Linked DNA regions of Adhaeribacter radiodurans. The protein of the gene in region 2 interacts with the protein of the main gene of each other region in a pairwise test. Links are inferred from orthologs where the notes say so. Each region holds a gene or a part of one and is shown on either strand. Other genes may lie near its edges. The genes, in order: lpdA and HUW48_RS05350.

Region 1 (9,605 bases), 4.5 Mb from region 2 along the record:
GACATAACGCTCCATCTGCTAATGGTTCCAGCAAAACCGCTCCTGCACCGGCAGCTTCCACTTCCGACATTGACCGGGAGTTAAAAGTACGTAACCTGATTCAGGCTTACCGGAGCCGGGCGCACCTGCTTTCTAAAACAAACCCGGTTCGTCCGCGCAAAGACCGGAAAGCTTTATTGGATTTAAAAGATTTTGGTTTATCCGAAGCCGATCTGGATATTGTTTTTCAGGCCGGAGAAGCTATTGGTATTGGCGCTTCTTCGCTGCGCGACATTATTACAGCACTGAATAAGATTTATACCGAAACTATCGGATTTGAATACATGTACATCCGCGACCCGGAAGTACTGGATTGGTTCCGGGATAAGATTGAGAAAGAATTTTTAAATTTTGATCCACCTCTGGAGCACAAAAAGCGGATTCTGAAAAAGTTAAACGAAGCTGTTGTTTTCGAAAACTTTTTGCACACTAAATTTTTAGGTCAGAAACGTTTTTCTCTGGAAGGCGGCGAAACTACCATTCCGGCTTTGGATGCCATTATTGATAAAGCCTCTGAACTGGGCGTAGAAGAAGTAATGATTGGGATGGCCCACCGCGGCCGTTTAAACGTGCTGGCTAACACCCTGGGAAAAACTTACGAGCAAATATTTAGTGAGTTTGAAGGTACTGCCGTACCGGATTTAACCATGGGCGATGGCGATGTAAAATACCACATGGGTTATTCCAGCGAGGTAACTACGGTGTCGGGCAAAAAAGTAAATTTAAAACTGGCGCCTAACCCCTCGCACTTAGAGGCAGTTAACCCAGTGGTAGAAGGTTTTGTACGGGCTAAAATTGACAGCATGTACAAAAACGATTACGATAAAATCCTGCCTATTTTAATTCACGGGGATGCAGCTCTGGCTGGTCAAGGCATTGTGTACGAAGTAACTCAAATGTCGCAACTGGAAGGTTATAAAACCGGAGGTACTATTCACTTTGTAATTAATAATCAGGTTGGTTTTACTACCGATTTTGAAGATGCCCGTTCCTCTATTTACTCAACAGACGTAGCTAAAATTATTGATGCCCCGGTATTACACGTAAACGGCGACGATCCGGAAGCTGTAGTTTACGCCGTACAGGTTGCTACCGAATACCGCCAGCGTTTCCACGCGGATATTTTTGTGGATATGGTTTGTTACCGCCGTCATGGGCACAACGAAAGCGACGAGCCTAAGTTCACGCAGCCGCAATTATATAACCTGATTTCCAAGCACCCGAATCCGCGGGAAATTTATAATAAAGTATTAATTAACCGGGGCGAAGTAAACGCGCAACTAGCCGAAAACATGGACAAAGAGTTCCGTGATTTACTGCAAGACCGTTTGAATTTAGTAAAACAAAAACCATTACCTTACAATTACCAGGTACTGGAAAAAGAATGGCAGGTATTACGCCGCTCAACTCCCGAAGATTTTGACAAATCGCCGGATACCAGTATTAGCCAGGAAGTAGTAGAAAAAGTAGGTAAAGCACTTTCTACTATTCCGGAAGGTTTTAAACCTTTAAAGCAGATTGAAAAATTGCTAAAAGAACGGCAGGACATGTTCTTTAACACCAAAACCCTGAACTGGGCTGCGGCTGAATTACTGGCTTACGGATCGCTATTGCTGGAAAATAAGATTGTACGATTAGGCGGACAAGATGTACAGCGCGGTACTTTCTCGCACCGGCACGCTGTATTGCACGATGCTGAAACCAATTCAGGTTATAACAGCTTAAATTACATCGACGAAAACCAGGAGAAAATGCGAATTTACAACTCCTTGCTTTCGGAATACGGGGCATTAGGCTTTGAATTTGGTTATGCCATGGCCAACCCTAACGCTTTAGCAATCTGGGAAGCACAATTCGGTGATTTTGCCAACGGCGCCCAGGTAATGATCGACCAATTTATTACGCCTTCCGAGTCTAAATGGCAACGGATGAACGGTGTGGTAATGTTATTGCCGCACGGTTACGAAGGCCAAGGTCCGGAACACTCCAATGCCCGCCCGGAAAGATTTTTACAGCTAGCTGCCGAATACAATATTTTTGTAACCAACATTACTTTACCGGCTAACTTCTTCCACGTGCTGCGTCGCCAATTAGCGTTGCCATTCCGGAAGCCGTTAATTAACATGGCCCCAAAATCCATGCTGCGTCATCCGTTAGCCGTGTCGCCGGTATCTGAATTTACATCTGGTTCTTTTAAAGAAGTAATTGGCGATACGTATGCCGAAGCGAGCGAGGTAACCAAAGTAATTATGTGTTCCGGTAAATTCTATTACGATTTATTTGATGAGCAGCAAAAAAACAATCGAAAAGATGTAGCTGTTATTCGCCTGGAGCAATTGCATCCGTTCCCGCACTTGCAACTGGAAGCCGAATTAAGTAAATACAATAATCCGAAGGTATACTGGGCACAGGAAGAACCATCTAACATGGGTTACTGGGCGTATATTTTACGGGCTTTACGCTTCAAAAATATTTTGCAGGATGTTATTGCCCGTAAAGCTAGTTCATCGCCAGCTACTGGTTATCTTAAAATCCATAACAAAGAACAACGCGAGCTTATCGAAAAAGCATTCGCGATTTAGTAGTATTTAGTTAAGAGTTATAAGTTAAAAGTTAAGAGTTGGAAAGAGGTAAAAAGTAAGTAGGTTTAAATTTTTAAATTTATCTTATAAACCTTATTTCTAATTGTATACTTTTAACTCATAACTCTTAACTTTTAACTCATAACTCAAAGATATATGTCATTGGAAGTAAAAGTGCCCGTGGTGGGCGAGTCGATAACCGAAGTAACTATTGCCAAATGGCTAAAAAAAGACGGCGACCAAGTAGCAATGGACGAAGTTATTTGTGAACTGGAGTCGGATAAAGCCACCTTTGAGCTACCAGCTGAAGGAGCCGGTATATTGCGCATTATAGTAGCCGAAGGCGAAACCATTCCGATTGGTACGGTACTATGTAGCATCGAGGAGGGCGGTAGCAGCAACGGTACGGGTACTACCACCGGTGGGGCCAGCGCCGAAAGTAAAGGCAGTGGCTCTGGTTACGGCGGTGCAGTAGCAGAACCACAACCCGCCGAAGCCAAAACCATTACGGATCCGCAGAGTACACCTGCCGCCGAAAAAGCTCCGGTAGCCGACAGCTCATACAATCCAGTGTCAACTAATAATAACCCGCAGGTAGGCAATGCCGCAGCTACAGCCGCTGGCGGTTCCAAAGAAATTAAAATTCCTACCGTAGGCGAATCTATTACTGAAGTAACTATTTCTAAATGGCTTAAAAAAGATGGTGAAGTAGTTGCTCTCGACGAAGTTATTTGCGAATTGGAATCCGACAAAGCTACTTTTGAATTACCCGCCGAAGTTGCCGGTACTTTACACATTGTAGCCCCGGAAGGTGAAACTGTACCGGTTGGTTCCGTTATTTGTACCATCGAAAGTACTACAGGTGCTGTTTCCGGTGCTCCAGCTGCTCCGGCCAGCGCACCTGCATCCCAGTCCGCGCAAGCCGCTGCGGCCTCTAACGGGGGAGCTCAAACCTATGCTAGTGGCACTCCTTCGCCGGCTGCTGGTAAAATATTAGCTGAAAAAGGTATTAATGCAACGGATGTGGTTGGCTCTGGCCGGGATGGCCGCATTACGAAAGAAGATGCCGTAGGTGCGCAGGCTAAACCTGCTGCGGCGCCACAAGCACAGCCTGTTGCTCCTGCTTCAAAGCCAGCAACTTCGCAACCAGCTTCTGCGCCGGCCACTTCGGGTAACCGTAATCAGCGTCGTGAACGGATGTCGAGCTTACGGAAAACGGTAGCCCGTCGGTTAGTAGCGGTTAAAAACGAAACGGCCATGCTGACTACTTTTAACGAAGTAGATATGAAGCCGATTATGGACATCCGGGCAAAGTACAAAGACAAGTTCAAAGAAAAATTTGAAGTGAACCTGGGCTTTATGTCGTTCTTCGTGAAAGCTTGTACGGTAGCCTTACAAGAATGGCCAGCTGTAAACGCCCAACTCGAAGAAAATGAAATTGTTTTCAACGATTTCTGTGATATATCTATAGCCGTTTCTGCTCCTAAAGGTTTGGTAGTGCCGGTTATCCGTAATGCCGAAAGCTTATCGTTGGATGGCGTAGAAAAAGAAGTTGTTCGTTTAGCTAAGAAAGCGCGCGAAAATAAAATTTCGATTGAGGAAATGACTGGTGGAACCTTTACCATTACCAACGGGGGCGTATTTGGCTCCATGATGTCTACGCCTATCATTAACGCACCGCAATCGGCCATCTTAGGTATGCACAACATTGTTAATCGCCCAATTGCGATCAATGACCAGGTAGTTATTCGCCCGATGATGTACGTAGCGTTATCGTACGATCACCGCATCATCGACGGCCGTGAATCAGTTAGCTTCTTAGTTCGCGTGAAAGAGCTGCTCGAAGACCCAATGCGTTTATTGTTGGGCGTGTAATAAAATTATGAATTAGAAATTAGAAATTAGAAATTGTGGCAGAAGGCAAGAAGGAGAATGTAATTTGTGATAAGAGTTATGCCTTCGCCCTTCGGATTATCAAGCTTTATAAATATTTAACCCAGGAGCAAAAAGAGTTTGTTTTGGCTAAGCAATTGCTTAGAAGCGGAACTTCTATTGGAGCCAATGTGGAAGAAGCAATCGCTGCAAGTTCTAAAGCTGATTTCGTTCATAAATTAAATATTGCGGCAAAAGAAGCCAGAGAAACATTTTACTGGTTACGGCTGCTCAATGACAGTCAATATCTTTCTGAAAAAGCGTTTGAATCCATTCATGAAGATGGGCTAGAAATCAGACGAATTATTAATAGCATTCTAATCTCGATGAAGGCGAATGCTTAATTTCTAATTTCTAATTCATAATTTCTAATTATATAAAATGAAATACGATGTTGTAGTGATTGGTTCTGGCCCGGGCGGCTATGTGGCGGCCATCCGGTGTGCCCAGGTTGGCCTGAAAACCGCCATCATTGAAAAATATAATGTACTGGGTGGTACTTGCTTAAACGTAGGTTGTATTCCCTCTAAAGCCTTGCTCGATTCTTCGGAGCATTACCACAACGCGGCGCATACCTTTAAAACGCACGGCATTGAATTGGATAACCTACAGGTTAATCTGGAGCAAATGATCAACCGCAAAGGAGAAGTAGTAAAATCAAACAACGATGGTATTACTTATCTGATGAAAAAAAACAAGATCGATACGTATTTTGGTCTGGGTTCATTTGTAGATAAAAACCGGATTAAGATTACCGCGCAAGATGGTACGGCTCAGGAAATTGAAACCACCAATACTATTATAGCCACGGGTTCTAAACCAACAGTGTTGCCTTTTATTCCAGTGGATAAGCAACGGATTATTACCTCCACGGAAGCATTGGAACTGAAAGAAGTACCCAAGCACATGGTTATTATCGGCGGCGGCGTAATTGGTCTGGAATTAGGTTCGGTTTATGCCCGGTTGGGCGCTAAAATCACAGTTGTCGAGTTTCTGGATAGCATTATTCCGACCATGGATAAAGCATTAGGCAAAGAACTACAGCGTATTTTAAAGAAAACCTTAGGCTTTGAATTTTACTTTCAGCACAAAGTAACGGGCGCTACCAACACCGGCGAAGGCGTAACAGTAACTGCCCAAAATCCGAAAGGTGAAACTGTAACTTTTGAAGGGGATTACTGTCTGGTATCTATTGGCCGCAAACCTTATACTGAAGGTCTAGGTTTAGAAAATGCTGGTGTGCAGATGGGCGAGCGCGGCATGATTGCTGTGGATGATCATTTACGCACCAATGTACCAGGTATTTACGCCATCGGCGACGTTATTCGGGGGGCGATGCTGGCCCATAAAGCCGAAGAAGAAGGTGTTTTAGTGGCTGAACAGCTTGTAGGGCAAAAGCCGCACATTAATTATAACCTGATTCCCGGCGTCGTGTATACCTGGCCGGAAGTAGCTGGAGTAGGTTTCACCGAAGAACAATTAAAAGAACAAGGCCGCGCTTATAAATCAGGTTCTTTTCCGTTTAAAGCGTCTGGTCGGGCCAAAGCATCTATGGACACCGATGGTTTCGTGAAAGTACTGGCGGATAAAGAAACCGACGAAATTTTGGGCGTCCACATGATTGGTCCCCGGATTGCGGATTTAATTGCCGAAGCCGTAGTAGCGATGGAATTCCGGGCCTCGGCTGAAGATATAGCTCGTATGAGCCACGCGCACCCAACGTACACCGAAGCCATGAAAGAAGCTTGCTTGGCAGCCACAGAAAACCGGCCAATCCACATTTAAGTGAAAAATGGATAAAGTTTTAACTTGAATTTAAATAAAGTATTTTCCGGTATTCTTTGATACATAAAGAAAATTAAAAAGCCATCTGTTTTAAAAAGCAGATGGCTTTTTTATGATACAAACCCCAACAAGCCTAATGCAGATTTAGAAAAAATAATTTTCGAACCAGACAACTTTTCGCTGGTGAAATGCATCTGCTATCATAAATACCATTGGTACCAGGTATAAGGTATAATTTTTTATCTTTTGTTACTCCATATACTATTTTACCAGTAAATTATCGTTTTCAATTTCAAAGACTTAGTTTAGAGTAAATCCTACGTCCCTTACTCCAATGTCCATCATTAAACTGCAGAATATCCATAAATACTATGCTGTTGGGCATAACAAATTGCATGTACTAAAGGGTATTGACACCACCTTAGAAGAAGGAGAACTGGTATCTATTATGGGATCATCGGGGTCCGGCAAATCTACTTTGCTTAATATTTTAGGTATTCTGGATGATTATGATGCTGGCGATTATTACCTGGCTGGTACCCATATTCGAAATCTATCCCAAACCAAAGCTGCTTATTACCGCAATAAATTTCTGGGTTTTGTTTTTCAATCGTTTAACCTGCTTTCTTTTAAGAACGCGATGGAAAACGTAGCCCTACCGCTTTATTACCAAAAAGTAAGTCGCCGGGAACGAAATAAACTTGCTTTAGAATATTTAGACCGGGTGGGATTACTCGACCGGGCTGACCATTCGCCGAATGAATTATCAGGCGGGCAGCGCCAACGGGTGGCTATTGCCCGGGCCTTAATTAGCAAACCTAAATTAATATTAGCCGACGAACCTACCGGTGCCCTGGATACGCAAACGTCTTACGAGGTAATGGAGCTTTTTAAAGAAGTAAACCGCGAAGGCATGACGGTTATTATTGTAACTCACGAAAACGATATTGCTGCCCAAACTGACCGCGTTATTCGCCTGAAAGATGGTTTAATTGTAAGTGACCCGGTTCATTTAACAGGTACCAATTACCCATTACCCATTACCAGTTAGCATTTACCAATTTTAGTAAAATTATACTACTCTACAGAACTAGATACTAAAGAACCATTCAAATGCTTAACTATTCAGCAAATAATTACCTAACCACTATGGATTATGGTCTGTAGACTATCGACTAATAACCATGTTCGACCTTGATAAATGGCAGGAAATTCGGGGTACGCTGCGCAAAAATAAACTGCGCTCGTTCTTAACGGCGTTTGGCGTGTTCTGGGGAATTTTTATGCTGGTTTTGTTGCTGGGTATGGGCAAAGGTTTACAGAATGGTATTTATAACCGGTTTGGCGAAGGAGCTAAAAATAGCATCTTTTTCTTTACTGGCCGTACCTCAGTAGCCCACCAGGGGCTGGCACCCGGCCGTGAAATAAAATTTACCAACGATGATCTTACTGCTATTATGCGGGAGATAGGTAATATCAAAATTATTGCACCACGCAACCGGCTTTTCGGGGAGTTTACTATTAACTATAAAAAGCAAAACGGTTCGTACCAGGTTTTCGGTGCTACGGATGATTTTCTGCTGCTCAACGGCGAACGACTGAATAAAGGCCGATTGTTAAACGCCTTGGATGCAAAAGAAAAACGCAAAGTAGTAATACTCGGCGAAGCGGCTAAAAAAGTGCTTTTCGGTGACCAGAATGCTATTGGCGAGTACGTAAATATCCAGGGTATTTATTTTAAAGTAGTAGGTGTTTTTAATATTAAAGGTAACAATGGTGCCCGCCGCGAAGAGCGGGCGTACATTCCGTTTTCTACCCTCCAGGTCACGTTTAACCAGCCTAACCAAGTGCAAATGATGGCGATGGTGGGGCAAGACGGAATACCGGCCAAGCAAATTGAAGATAAAGTAAAAAAAGCGCTGGCGCAACGGCACAAATTCTCCGCCGACGATTCTATGGCTTTGTACGTGAATAACAACGAGACCGAGCTGAACCAAATCAACAGTTTATTCCGCGGAATTGAAATTTTTGTCTGGATTGTAGGTATTGGTACCCTCATCGCCGGCATTGTGGGCGTGAGCAACATTATGCTGATAATCGTGAAAGAACGGACTCGGGAAATTGGGATACGTAAGGCTTTAGGAGCAACACCTTTTTCAGTAGTAAGCCTTATTCTGCAGGAATCTATTGTTATTACTGCTTTTTCGGGTTATTTAGGTTTACTCGCCGGCGCCGGGCTTCTGGACATTATCCGGTATTTACTCGAATCTAATGGAGTAGACTTACCATTCTTCGCACATCCCGAAGTAGATCTGGGGGTAGCCATATCGGCTACTATTCTGCTGGTGTTAGCCGGTGCTTTGGCTGGGTTAATTCCTGCCCTAAAAGCCGCCCACATCAAACCCATCGAAGCCCTTCGGGCCGATTAGTTACATTTACCATTTACCATTTATCAATTACCAAGTGTTAGAAGTTAACTTAAAAGATAATAAAACATGATAGGTGGGAAACAGAATGTACTTTTTGATAAAGCATATGCATTTGCCATTAGAATAGTAAACGCTTATCAATACTTGAATAAAGAAAAAAAGGAAAATATATTATCTAAACAGCTTTTAAGGAGTGGGACTTCTATTGGCGCAAATATAGCAGAGGCAAACGGAGCTATATCTGATGCTGATTTTTCAGCTAAGCTATCTATTGCTTATAAAGAATGTTTGGAAACCAAATACTGGTTAAACTTACTTAAGGACACTTCCTTTTTAGATGAGAAATTATTTATAAGTATCTACCAAGATGCGGAAGAATTAAGTAAAATGCTTTTTGCCACTCTCAAGAAAATGCGCATTGATAAAAACTAAATGTACAACAATAACTGGTAAATGGTACTTGGTAAATGGTAATTGATATAGACAAATGGGCGGAGATTTATGCTACCGTGCGCAAACATAAGCTGCGTACGGGTTTAACGGCTTTTGGCGTGTTCTGGGGAATATTTATGCTGATTGTGTTGCTGGGTGCGGGTAAAGGTTTGGAGAATGGGGTGATCAAAGATTTTAATATTGCCAAAAATACAGTTTTCGTCTGGACGCAACGGACTGCGGTGCCTTATAAAGGTTTAAAAGCTGGCCGGTTTATTCAACTTACAAACGACGATATTGCTGCCGTAATGGCCGAAGTACCGGAGGTAGCGGTAATTGCGCCGAGTAACGATCTGGATGGTACGTTCACGGTAAACCGCTTAAGCAAAAGCTCCTCTTTTACGGT
Region 2 (9,715 bases):
ACATCCACATTTGCCTCTTGTAATTGCGCACTTACTTTTTGGAGTTGCGCTACATCATTACTGAAAATACAATTAATTGGACCCGGATTTTTTAAAAAAAGTCCCATAGCCGCTTCTAATTTCTGGTTCAGGTACCCGGAAAGTTGCATCACATGTTGCCGCTCAGCCTGGAGCGAGGGTAAAAAGCTGTAAGCCGTTTTAATAGCTAATATATTATGCAGCGGTAAGGCCGTACTGTAAATAAAAGGGCGGCTAAAGTTAATGAGGTACTCGCGTAAGTTAGTAGAACCCACAACTGCGGCGCCATGGCTGCCAATGGCTTTGCCAAAGGTCATGATGCGGGCAAATACTTTGTTTACTAGATTTTGTTCTACCACCAAGCCTTCCCCATTTGGCCCGAATAAACCGTTGGAATGCGCTTCGTCTACGATTAGGTAGGCGCCTTGTTCTTCGCAAAAAGCAGCGAGTTCAGGTAAGGGAGCCTGGTCGCCGTCCATGGAATAAATAGATTCTACGGCAACGTAGACATTTCCCGCGGCGTGCTTCCATTTGCGGCTTAAATCTTCCAGGGAATTGTGCTTAAAAGAATACGCCTTCGCTAAATTCAACCGGATACCTTCTTTAATGGATGCATGGCTGACTTCGTCGTAAAATATGGTATCGCCCCGTTGCGGCACCGCCGAAAAAATGCCCAGATTAGCTACATACCCCGAATTAAATAACAGTGCCGCTTCGGCCTGGTGAAAAGTAGCCAGTTGCGCTTCGAGCAGTTCGTATACGGGATGGTTGCCAGATAAAAGCCGGGAACCGGTAGCGCCCATTAAGTAATCCGAAAATTGTTCAACTTCCCGGGCCACTAATTTTTTTAAAGCTGTAGACCGGGCTAAGCCTAAATAATCATTCGAGCAAAAATCAATCTTCACCTGGCTGGTTTTAAGACGACGGTAAGTGCCTTGAAACTGCCGGTTATTTAATTTTTGCTGTAAGTTATGCGGGAATTGCATGGCTTAATTAGCCGGTTCCAACGCATTTTTAAAAGCCTTACGCGGCTCTAAACCGAGTAGCTCAAACATGGCCAGGTCTTCGTTAAAGTCTGGGTTAGGCGTAGTAAGTAGTTTTTCGCCGGAGAAAATTGAATTAACTCCCGCCAAAAAGCACAGGGCTTGTTCGGTAACGCTCATGGTATTGCGGCCCGCTGATAAGCGCACCATGGCTTTGGGCATGGTTATGCGAGCCGTAGCTATCATCCGGATCATATCCCAGACAGATACCCGGGGTTGATTCTCTAGTGGTGTACCAGCAACCGGAACTAAAGCATTTACCGGCACTGATTCAGGATGCTCGGGCATGGTAGCCAATACGTGCAGCATTTCAATGCGGTCTTCGGTAGTTTCGCCTAGGCCAATTATGCCACCGCTACACACCGAAATACCGGCTTTGCGCACGTGATCAATGGTATTTAAGCGGTCTTCGTATTTACGGGTAGTAATAATATTACTATAATGGTCGCCGGACGTATCCAGGTTATGGTTGTAGGCGTATAAACCGGCTTGTTTTAAGCGCTCGGCCTGGTACTCATTTACCATGCCTAAGGTGCAGCATACTTCTAAGCCCATGTCGTTTACCTGGGTAACCATGCCTAATACGCGGTCAAAATCGCGGTTATCGCGCACTTCACGCCAGGCAGCTCCCATACAGAAACGGGTAGAACCGGCATTTTTAGCGCGGGTAGCCGCTTCCAGTACTTCTTCGTCTTTTAACAAGCCATGGGCTTTTACGCCGGTTTGGTAGCGGGCCGCCTGCGGACAATACGCGCAATCTTCGGGACAGCCCCCGGTTTTTACCGAAAGTAAGGTACAAACCTGCACTTCACTACCTGTTTGGTGCTGGCGGTGTACATTCGCGGCTTCTACTATAAGTTCGAGTAACGGTTTGTTATAAATTCCCCGAATCTCTTCAATCTCCCAATCGGTGCGGATGCTGTAATTTGTGTTGGACATGGCCTGTAACATTAATATTTCGAAAGTAAAGAAGAATTTACTATTTTAAAAAATTACTATAACAATGGAATTGCCGTTTTTTCTTTAACTATCAGGTTCTGAAAATCTAAAAATATGGTAGTTATCCCCGTGTTTTTAAATTTTTTAATTTTTTATGTGCCCGGCGCAAGTTCTACTCCACTAAGACTTGTCCCAAAAAAGGAGCTTTGTTCGAAAAGTCAGATAAATAAATTCTGAGCTAGAAAGAGGTAGCGGTATAAAATAAAGAGCGGCTGATGAAGATGATCAGCCGCTCTCTGTTTAAAAATTTAAAAATTTTAACACTACAATCGTCTGATATCGGCACCAATGGCGTTTAAACGTTTATCAATGTATTGGTAGCCGCGGTCAATTTGCTCTACGTTCTCAATTACACTTTTACCTTCTGCGGATAAAGCCGCGATGAGTAAAGCGACACCGGCCCGGATATCCGGCGACGTCATGTTAATGCCGCGGAGCGAAACTTTACGGTTGTGGCCGATAACGGTAGCCCGGTGCGGATCGCATAAAATAATCTGGGCGCCCATATCGATTAACTTGTCCACGAAAAATAAGCGGCTCTCGAACATTTTCTGGTGGATGAGTACCGTGCCTTTCGCCTGGGTAGCTGTAACCAAAGCCACACTAATCAAGTCGGGGGTAAAACCGGGCCAGATGGCATCCGCAATGGTTAATATACTGCCGTCGATGTAGGTGTCTATTTCGTAAGAATCCTGCGCCGGAATGTAGATGTCATCGCCCCGGAACTCCATTTGAATTCCTAAACGACGGAAAGTGTCCGGGATAATGCCTAGTTCCTGAATCTGAGCATCTTTTATCGTGATTTCGGAACCCGTCATACCAGCCAAACCAATAAAAGAACCAATCTCGATCATGTCGGGTAACATGCGGTGTTCGGTGCCTCCCAGTTTTTCAACGCCTTCAATCACGAGTAAATTAGAGCCAATGCCGTTAATTTTAGCGCCCATGCGCACCAACATCCGGCATAATTGCTGCAAATAAGGTTCGCAAGCGGCATTGTAAATGGTTGTGGTGCCTTCGGCCAGCACAGCGCCCATTACAATGTTAGCCGTTCCGGTTACCGAAGCCTCATCGAGCAGCATATAAGCGCCCTTTAATTTGTTTGGGGCCGTAATCTGGAAGAAAGAGTCCTGAGAGTCGTAATTAAAGGTAGCGCCTAACTTTTTTAAACCATTAAAATGGGTATCCATGGGACGACGGCCGATTTTATCGCCGCCGGGTTTTGGCAATGCGCATACGCCGAAACGCGCCAGCATGGGACCCATAATCATTACGGAACCCCGCAAAGCGCGGCCTTGGGCCGCATATTGTTCCGTTTTTAAATAATCCAGGTTAATATCATCGGCAGTAAACGTGTAAGTAGAGGCATCTTTCTTTTCTACTTTTACGCCTAAATCAGCTAAAATCTGGATTAATTTATTTACATCCCGAATGTCCGGCACATTAGAAATTGTTACGGTTTCGGAGGTAAGTAATACGGCACATAAAATTTGCAAAGCTTCGTTTTTGGCGCCCTGCGGAATAATTTCTCCTTTTAGTTTATTGCCACCAATTACTTCAAAACAGGCCATTTAAATGAGTTAAGAGTTATGAGTTAAGAGTTATAAGTAAGATACTTCAGGCAAATTATAGCCTAAAACACGAACCTAAACTATATACAAGTTATGCTAGAAATGGGAATATTAGGTCTTCTGCAAAGTTGACCGGGTAAATACTGCTAATAATAAGCGGTGCCATTGTTTGTGTCTTCACAAACAACTTTAAAAGTCCTCTTTTGCGGAAGTTAGATTTAAAATGATCATCAACAACGAACAAGCAACCACAAACAATAAAGCTATTGTTGCTTTTTGCGTTGCTGTTGTTTGTTGTCCTGCATCTTCTTCCGGTTATTATTGTTGTTGTTATTGGAAGAACTATTTTGATGTGCGGCTTTGGCACTTACCTCGAACAAATTGTTAGCTTCTATTCTGGCCAGATCCATGTTTAATTTACCGCCGGAAAGCTCGCGAATGTTGTTTAGGATGATTTCGTCGGTGATGGAATCTTTATTATAGGTACGGTAAAGCGTTTTCATGAGCTTGCCTAACGAAATAATAGCGGCATCCTGCTCGTCTTTGTCTTTTATTTCAATGGCTTTGTTAATTAAGTGCTCCACGTTTTTGCCGTAGTGTTTGTACTTCGGAATATCGCGAGGAATTTCCATGTGCGATGGTTTATCGTTGAGGTATTCCATGGCGCTTAACGGATACGGGCAATCTACATCCAATTTGCCATCTGACATGACAAACAAATGGTTCCACAGCTTTTGCTGCATGTCCTGAATATCCCGGATTGATGGATTAAGTTTCGCCATCAAGTTCACGAGCAATTGCGCGCTGCGGCTGCGTTGCGCCCGATCCTCAATGGATAAGATGTAAGAAACGATATTCTGAACATTTCTGCCGTATTCCCGCAGCAGCAGTTCTTGTTTAAAACTGGAATTAGCAATCATAAGGTAAAGGTAAGAATTTTTTGGATGTTAGATGTTGGATATTAGATATTAGACTTTTTAAATTTTTAACTCCGCACTAGATCTTAGATGCTTTTTTATCTAAATTTTATATCTAAAGTCAAACATCCAATATCCAACATCTATTATTCGTGTATGCGTAATTTGGCGAAGCTGAGGAGTAAGGTTTTTTCGCCGGCTTCTTCAAACTCAATAATGGCTTTGGTGCTGTTGCCTTGGGTATCCATTTTAGATACCACCCCGAAACCAAATTTAGGATGTTCTACGCGCATACCCGCTTGTAAGTTGGCAGTATCGCTGGGTACAAAATCAGCGGGCGGCACGTAGTTCGTGGCTTTCTTTGCCACAGGTGTAGCCGGAATCAGATTGCTTTTGCGTTTTAAAACTTTATCGAAAACTCCCGGACCTTCGCCGTACTGGAAATTTAAAAATCTTGGGTCTATTTCATCAATAAACCGGCTTTTCTCGCAAGCCCGCAAATTGCCCCACTGGTACCGGCTGGTAGCGTAGGAGAGCGTTAATCTTTTTTCGGCGCGGGTAATAGCTACGTAAAATAACCTGCGTTCCTCTTCTAAATCAGCCCGGGTAGTGAGCATCATCTGGCTCGGAAATAAGTTTTCTTCCATCCCCACAATGTGCACGTTTCTAAATTCCAAACCTTTAGCCGAGTGAATAGTCATCATGGTTACGTATTCGCTGCCATCGTCCTGTTGTTTGTCGGCATCGGTAATTAAAGCAATGTCCTGCAAAAAGGCCGACAAGCTTTTGTCTTCTTTTTCCGGGTCATCCACAAATTCTTTAATCCCGTTGAGCAATTCCTGAATGTTTTCGTAGCGGGCCAGACCTTCAATAGATTTATCGGCGTACAGCTCTTCTACGATGCCGGATTGTTTGGCAATGTGCTTGGCTACCTCAAAGGCATCCTGGTGCTCGGCCATAATGGCGAAGCTCTTAATCTTGGTGGCAAAATCTTCGATGGGAGCGGCTACCCGACCGGTTAAAAAGCTCTTCGCGTTGCTAACCACTTCCCAAATGGTATGATTAGTCTCGTTGGCCGAAACAATGATTTTCTCGATGGTAGTATCGCCAATGCCGCGTTTGGGATAGTTAATTACGCGACGCAAGGCTTGCTCATCGTTAGGATTAACCGTAAGGCGGAGGTAGGCAATTAAGTCTTTAATTTCTTTACGCTGGTAGAACGATAATCCCCCGATAATGCGATACTTTATGTTCATTTTGCGCAACGCTTCTTCCATGGCCCGGCTTTGGGCATTGGTGCGGTACAAAATCGCAAAATCTTCGTAAGATAAGTGGTTGTTCATCTTCTCCTCGAAAATGGCATTCGCTACTAATTTGCCTTCTTCGTTGTCGGAGTTGGCTTTTAATACTTCAATCAGCGGACCTTCTTCGTTGTCGGTGAAAACATCTTTACGAAGCTGGGCTTTGTTGTTTTTAATAACTGAATTAGCCGCGTATACAATGTTTTTGGTAGACCGGTAATTTTGCTCCAGTTTAAATACCTCCAGTTCCGGATAATCGCGTTCGTAATTTAAAATATTCTGAATATCGGCTCCCCGGAAGGCGTAAATACTTTGGGCATCGTCGCCTACTACACAAATATTGCGGTTTTTGGCGGCCAGTTTGCGGGTTATCAGGTACTGCGAGTAGTTGGTGTCCTGGTACTCATCTACCATCACGTATTTAAAAATATTCTGGTATTTATTCAGGGCGTCTACATGGTCTTTGAACAACACGTTGGTGTTAAACAACAAATCGTCGAAATCCATGGCACCGGCCTTAAAGCAGCGACTTTGGTAAGCCTGGTAAATTTCACCGATTTTTGGTCGCATGGCGGCTTCGTCGTCGGCCTGAATGGTAGCATCCTGGCGGTATTGCGCTACGGTAATTAGCTTGTTTTTAGCGGCCGAAATCCGTCCCAGTACCATCCCCGGTTTATACAGTTTTTCGTCGAGGTTCATTTCTTTTACGATGTTCCGGATCAGGGTTTTAGAATCGTCGGTATCGTAAATGGTAAAGTTGCTGGGGTAACCAATTTTAGGCGCTTCGGACCGCAGAATTTTCGCAAACACCGAGTGGAACGTGCCCATCCAGATGTTTTTGGCTTCGTTGCCAATAACTTTCTCAATCCGGTGCCGCATTTCTTTGGCGGCTTTGTTGGTAAAAGTTAACGATAAAATATTAAAAGGATCTACGCCTTTACTGATTAAGTGAGCAATCCGGTAGGTTAATACCCGGGTTTTGCCGGAACCAGCGCCGGCTATAATCATTACCGGCCCGTCGGTGTGCAGTACGGCGGCTCTTTGTGATTCGTTTAGTAATTTCAGGTAATCCATTCGCTTCAGGGCTGTCTGGGAAATAGCTTGGCAAGTTAAAAAAAATATGTGGTACTCTCTCTTATTCTAACACGCAAACTACCTGGTTCAGTTTCTTAAAATTTCTATCTAATCACTTCTGAAAATAAAATTTACTAAAAATTTTATATTTACTAAAATTCAGTAAAATCACGAACTATTCGTAGTATTTGGAAGTAAAATTATAAGCAACTATATGGAAAAGCTAACTGCCCCGGAAGAACAAGCCATGCAAGCCGTCTGGAAAACCGGGGAAGCCCATGTGAAATTATTTTTAGAACAGATAAAAGAGCCGCGACCACCTTATACCACCCTTGCCTCCACGATTAAAAACCTCGAGAAAAAAGGTTATTTGAGCAGCCGTTTAGTGGGTAATACTTATTTGTATCAGCCGGCCATTTCGGAGGCCGAATACAAAAAGAAGTTTATGAGCGGCGTTGTGCAGAACTACTTTGCCAATTCTTATAAAGAATTGGTTAACTTTTTCGTGGAGCAAAAAAAATTATCGGCCGATGAGTTGAAGGAAATAATAGACATGATTGAGGGAAAAGATAAAAATTAAAAAACAACCATGCCGTTCTTATTATCTTATTTGCTGATAGTAACTTTTTGCCTCAGGGCAATTTACTTGTTTTACTGCTTTATTTTAAGGCCGCTTACTTTTTTAATTGGAACCGGCGGTATTTATTGGTCGGTACGGGCTTATGTTTTTTATTCTTCCTAATTGCTCTATCTGGTATATGGGAAAGCATTGATTAGCCAGTAGTAAACAAGTATATACCTTCTGTGGTAGCGTTGATTAAGTATGGGATGGTAGATAAAACCAATTATTTTAGGAAATTGGGCTACTTTTTAGCTAAGTCATTGAATTAAATAACAAAAACTTAACAATTTGTTAACAGGTATACAGGATAGTCTATTCTCTTAAACTGACCTTGATTCTCTATTTTTGTAAAATTTTTAAAGTTAGGGCGTTCTCACCACCCTTTATCCGCGCCTACTTTAAAAACAAAAGAGACTAAAAATGAAAAACAACGTTTGGTTGCTCCAACTAAAAAAGAGCAATTGGTGCTACTTTACAGCCTTTTTACTGGTAAATACTTTTATATTCCGGGCTTCGGCTCAACAAGGGGTTCAGGATTCTACTATTTCACAAGGCGAAGGGATATACTCGGTTTTTAAAAAATTCGAAAATTTAAAATTCAGCGGTTACATTCAACCACAGTTCCAAGTGGCGCAAAGTGCGGGTACCCCGAGCTTTGCCGGCGGCGATTTTGCGGCTAATTCTAATAGCCGGTTTATGTTGCGGCGGGGCCGGGTCAGGATGGAATATACCATGCTTCATAAAGATAATTTGCCTTCGGTTTCGTTTGCGTTTCAATTTGATATTAATGAGCGCAGAATACAAATCCGGGATTTTTATGGGAAAATATACGAAAACCGATTTAATAAATTTCATTTAACCACAGGCATGTTCTCCCGGCCTTTCGGGTTCGAGGTAAATTATTCTTCGTCGCAGCGGGAATCTCCGGAACGGGGCCGCATGTCGCAAACTTTATTCCGGAACGAACGGGATTTAGGGTTGATGCTAAGCTTGGAACCCCAGCGCAAAGATGATGCTCTAAAAAATCTCCGGATCGAGGCTGGCTTGTTTAATGGCACCGGGGTAGCAGCCCCTACCGACTACGACAGCCACAAAGATTTTATTGGCCGTGTATCTTTAAAGCCCACCGAGGTAGCAAAAAATTTAACTTTTTCCGGCAGTGTTTCGCACTACAATGGGGGCATGCGCCAGTTCGGGAAACAAGTGTATCGCTTACATAATACCGCAACCGGACCCGTGTTTCAGGTAGATTCTGCGGAAACCAACATTGGTAAAATTGCTACCCGGCGTTATTATGGAGCCGATGTGCAGTTAAAAATTCTAAATAAATGGGGCACCACCGAACTGCGCGGCGAATTTATAACGGGCCGACAACCCGGTCTTGCTTCCACTTCCGAAGTGCCAGCTATCGAACCCATTGCCGAGGAGGTTACTATCATAAATAATCAGCCATTTACCCGTAAAGTAAACCTGCCTATTTACCACCGTAAATTTAACGGCGCTTATTTTTATCTTATACAGGATATTAAAACTAACCGCGACCAAATTGCAATTAAGTACGATTGGTACGATCCAAACCAAGAAGTAAAAAACCGCGAAATAGGCCGCCCGGGTGACAACACCACCGAAGCCGATATTAAGTTCAGCACGCTAAGCGGCGGGTATATTCATAATTTTAATAACAACGTGCGCCTTACTATTTGGTACGATTGGGTGAAAAACCAGGCGACGCAATTACCCAAATACTCCCACGACTATAAAGACAACATTTTAACGATCCGGATGATGTACCGCTTTTAAGCTTTGGTTTAATACAGAAGAATAAAGCCGGTAGGTTCTTAAAACTTACCTAGTTTATTTTATTGATTTTACCGCTGAATAAAAAATACCTTGGAAAACCTGGTTTCTCCTTGCATAATTTTGAGAACATAAAGGCCGGCAGGTAAATTGGCTAAAGGTAGTTGAATAGTATTCTGACCTGAAACCGACGTAACGGGAGCTTTCAGATTTACTAAATTCCCCTGGTTATTATAAAGCTGCAGCGTGTACTCTTGTTCCGGTATAAACGGAATTACAAGGTTTAAATAAGAATTGGCCGGATTTGGATAAATCTGCAAAGCAGCAGCAGGAGTAGTGAGTTCTTCTTGAGTAGTCAGTTCCAGGGTAGAAG

What was found.
Region 1: the proteins of HUW48_RS05350 (region 2) and lpdA interact in binary tests that used the Escherichia coli proteins (3 or more experiments, as listed by UniProt). The link is inferred for Adhaeribacter radiodurans from one-to-one orthologs.

Annotation. Positions count from the first base shown.
Region 1 is NZ_CP055153.1:5,746,386-5,755,990, reverse strand. What follows is about bases 4,296-7,136. They hold lpdA (dihydrolipoyl dehydrogenase), read left to right. Parts: upstream 4,296-4,934; coding sequence 4,935-6,338; downstream 6,339-7,136. Other genes in these bases: HUW48_RS22885 (ABC transporter ATP-binding protein), read left to right, coding at 6,679-7,136; HUW48_RS22895 (four helix bundle protein), read left to right, coding at 4,532-4,897; odhB (2-oxoglutarate dehydrogenase complex dihydrolipoyllysine-residue succinyltransferase), read left to right, coding at 4,296-4,496. Outside these bases: HUW48_RS22905 (2-oxoglutarate dehydrogenase E1 component), read left to right, coding at 1-2,621; more of odhB, read left to right, coding at 2,778-4,295; more of HUW48_RS22885, read left to right, coding at 7,137-7,389; HUW48_RS22880 (ABC transporter permease), read left to right, coding at 7,523-8,767; HUW48_RS22875 (four helix bundle protein), read left to right, coding at 8,834-9,199; HUW48_RS22870 (ABC transporter permease), read left to right, coding at 9,235-9,605. UniProt on the Escherichia coli protein: Lipoamide dehydrogenase is a component of the glycine cleavage system as well as of the alpha-ketoacid dehydrogenase complexes.
Region 2 is NZ_CP055153.1:1,207,328-1,217,042, forward strand. The notes cover bases 4,310-7,260. They hold HUW48_RS05350 (ATP-dependent helicase), read right to left. Parts: upstream 6,924-7,260; coding sequence 4,695-6,923; downstream 4,310-4,694. Other genes in these bases: HUW48_RS05345 (DUF4290 domain-containing protein), read right to left, coding at 4,310-4,551; HUW48_RS05355 (BlaI/MecI/CopY family transcriptional regulator), read left to right, coding at 7,138-7,260. Outside these bases: HUW48_RS05330 (aminotransferase class I/II-fold pyridoxal phosphate-dependent enzyme), read right to left, coding at 1-1,004; biotin synthase BioB, read right to left, coding at 1,008-2,000; murA (UDP-N-acetylglucosamine 1-carboxyvinyltransferase), read right to left, coding at 2,324-3,631; more of HUW48_RS05345, read right to left, coding at 3,895-4,309; more of HUW48_RS05355, read left to right, coding at 7,261-7,503; HUW48_RS05360 (porin), read left to right, coding at 7,966-9,345; HUW48_RS05365 (PQQ-dependent sugar dehydrogenase), read right to left, coding at 9,414-9,715. UniProt on the Escherichia coli protein: A helicase with DNA-dependent ATPase activity. Unwinds DNA duplexes with 3'-5' polarity. Translocates on single-stranded DNA with 3'-5' polarity. Initiates unwinding more efficiently from a nicked substrate than double-stranded DNA.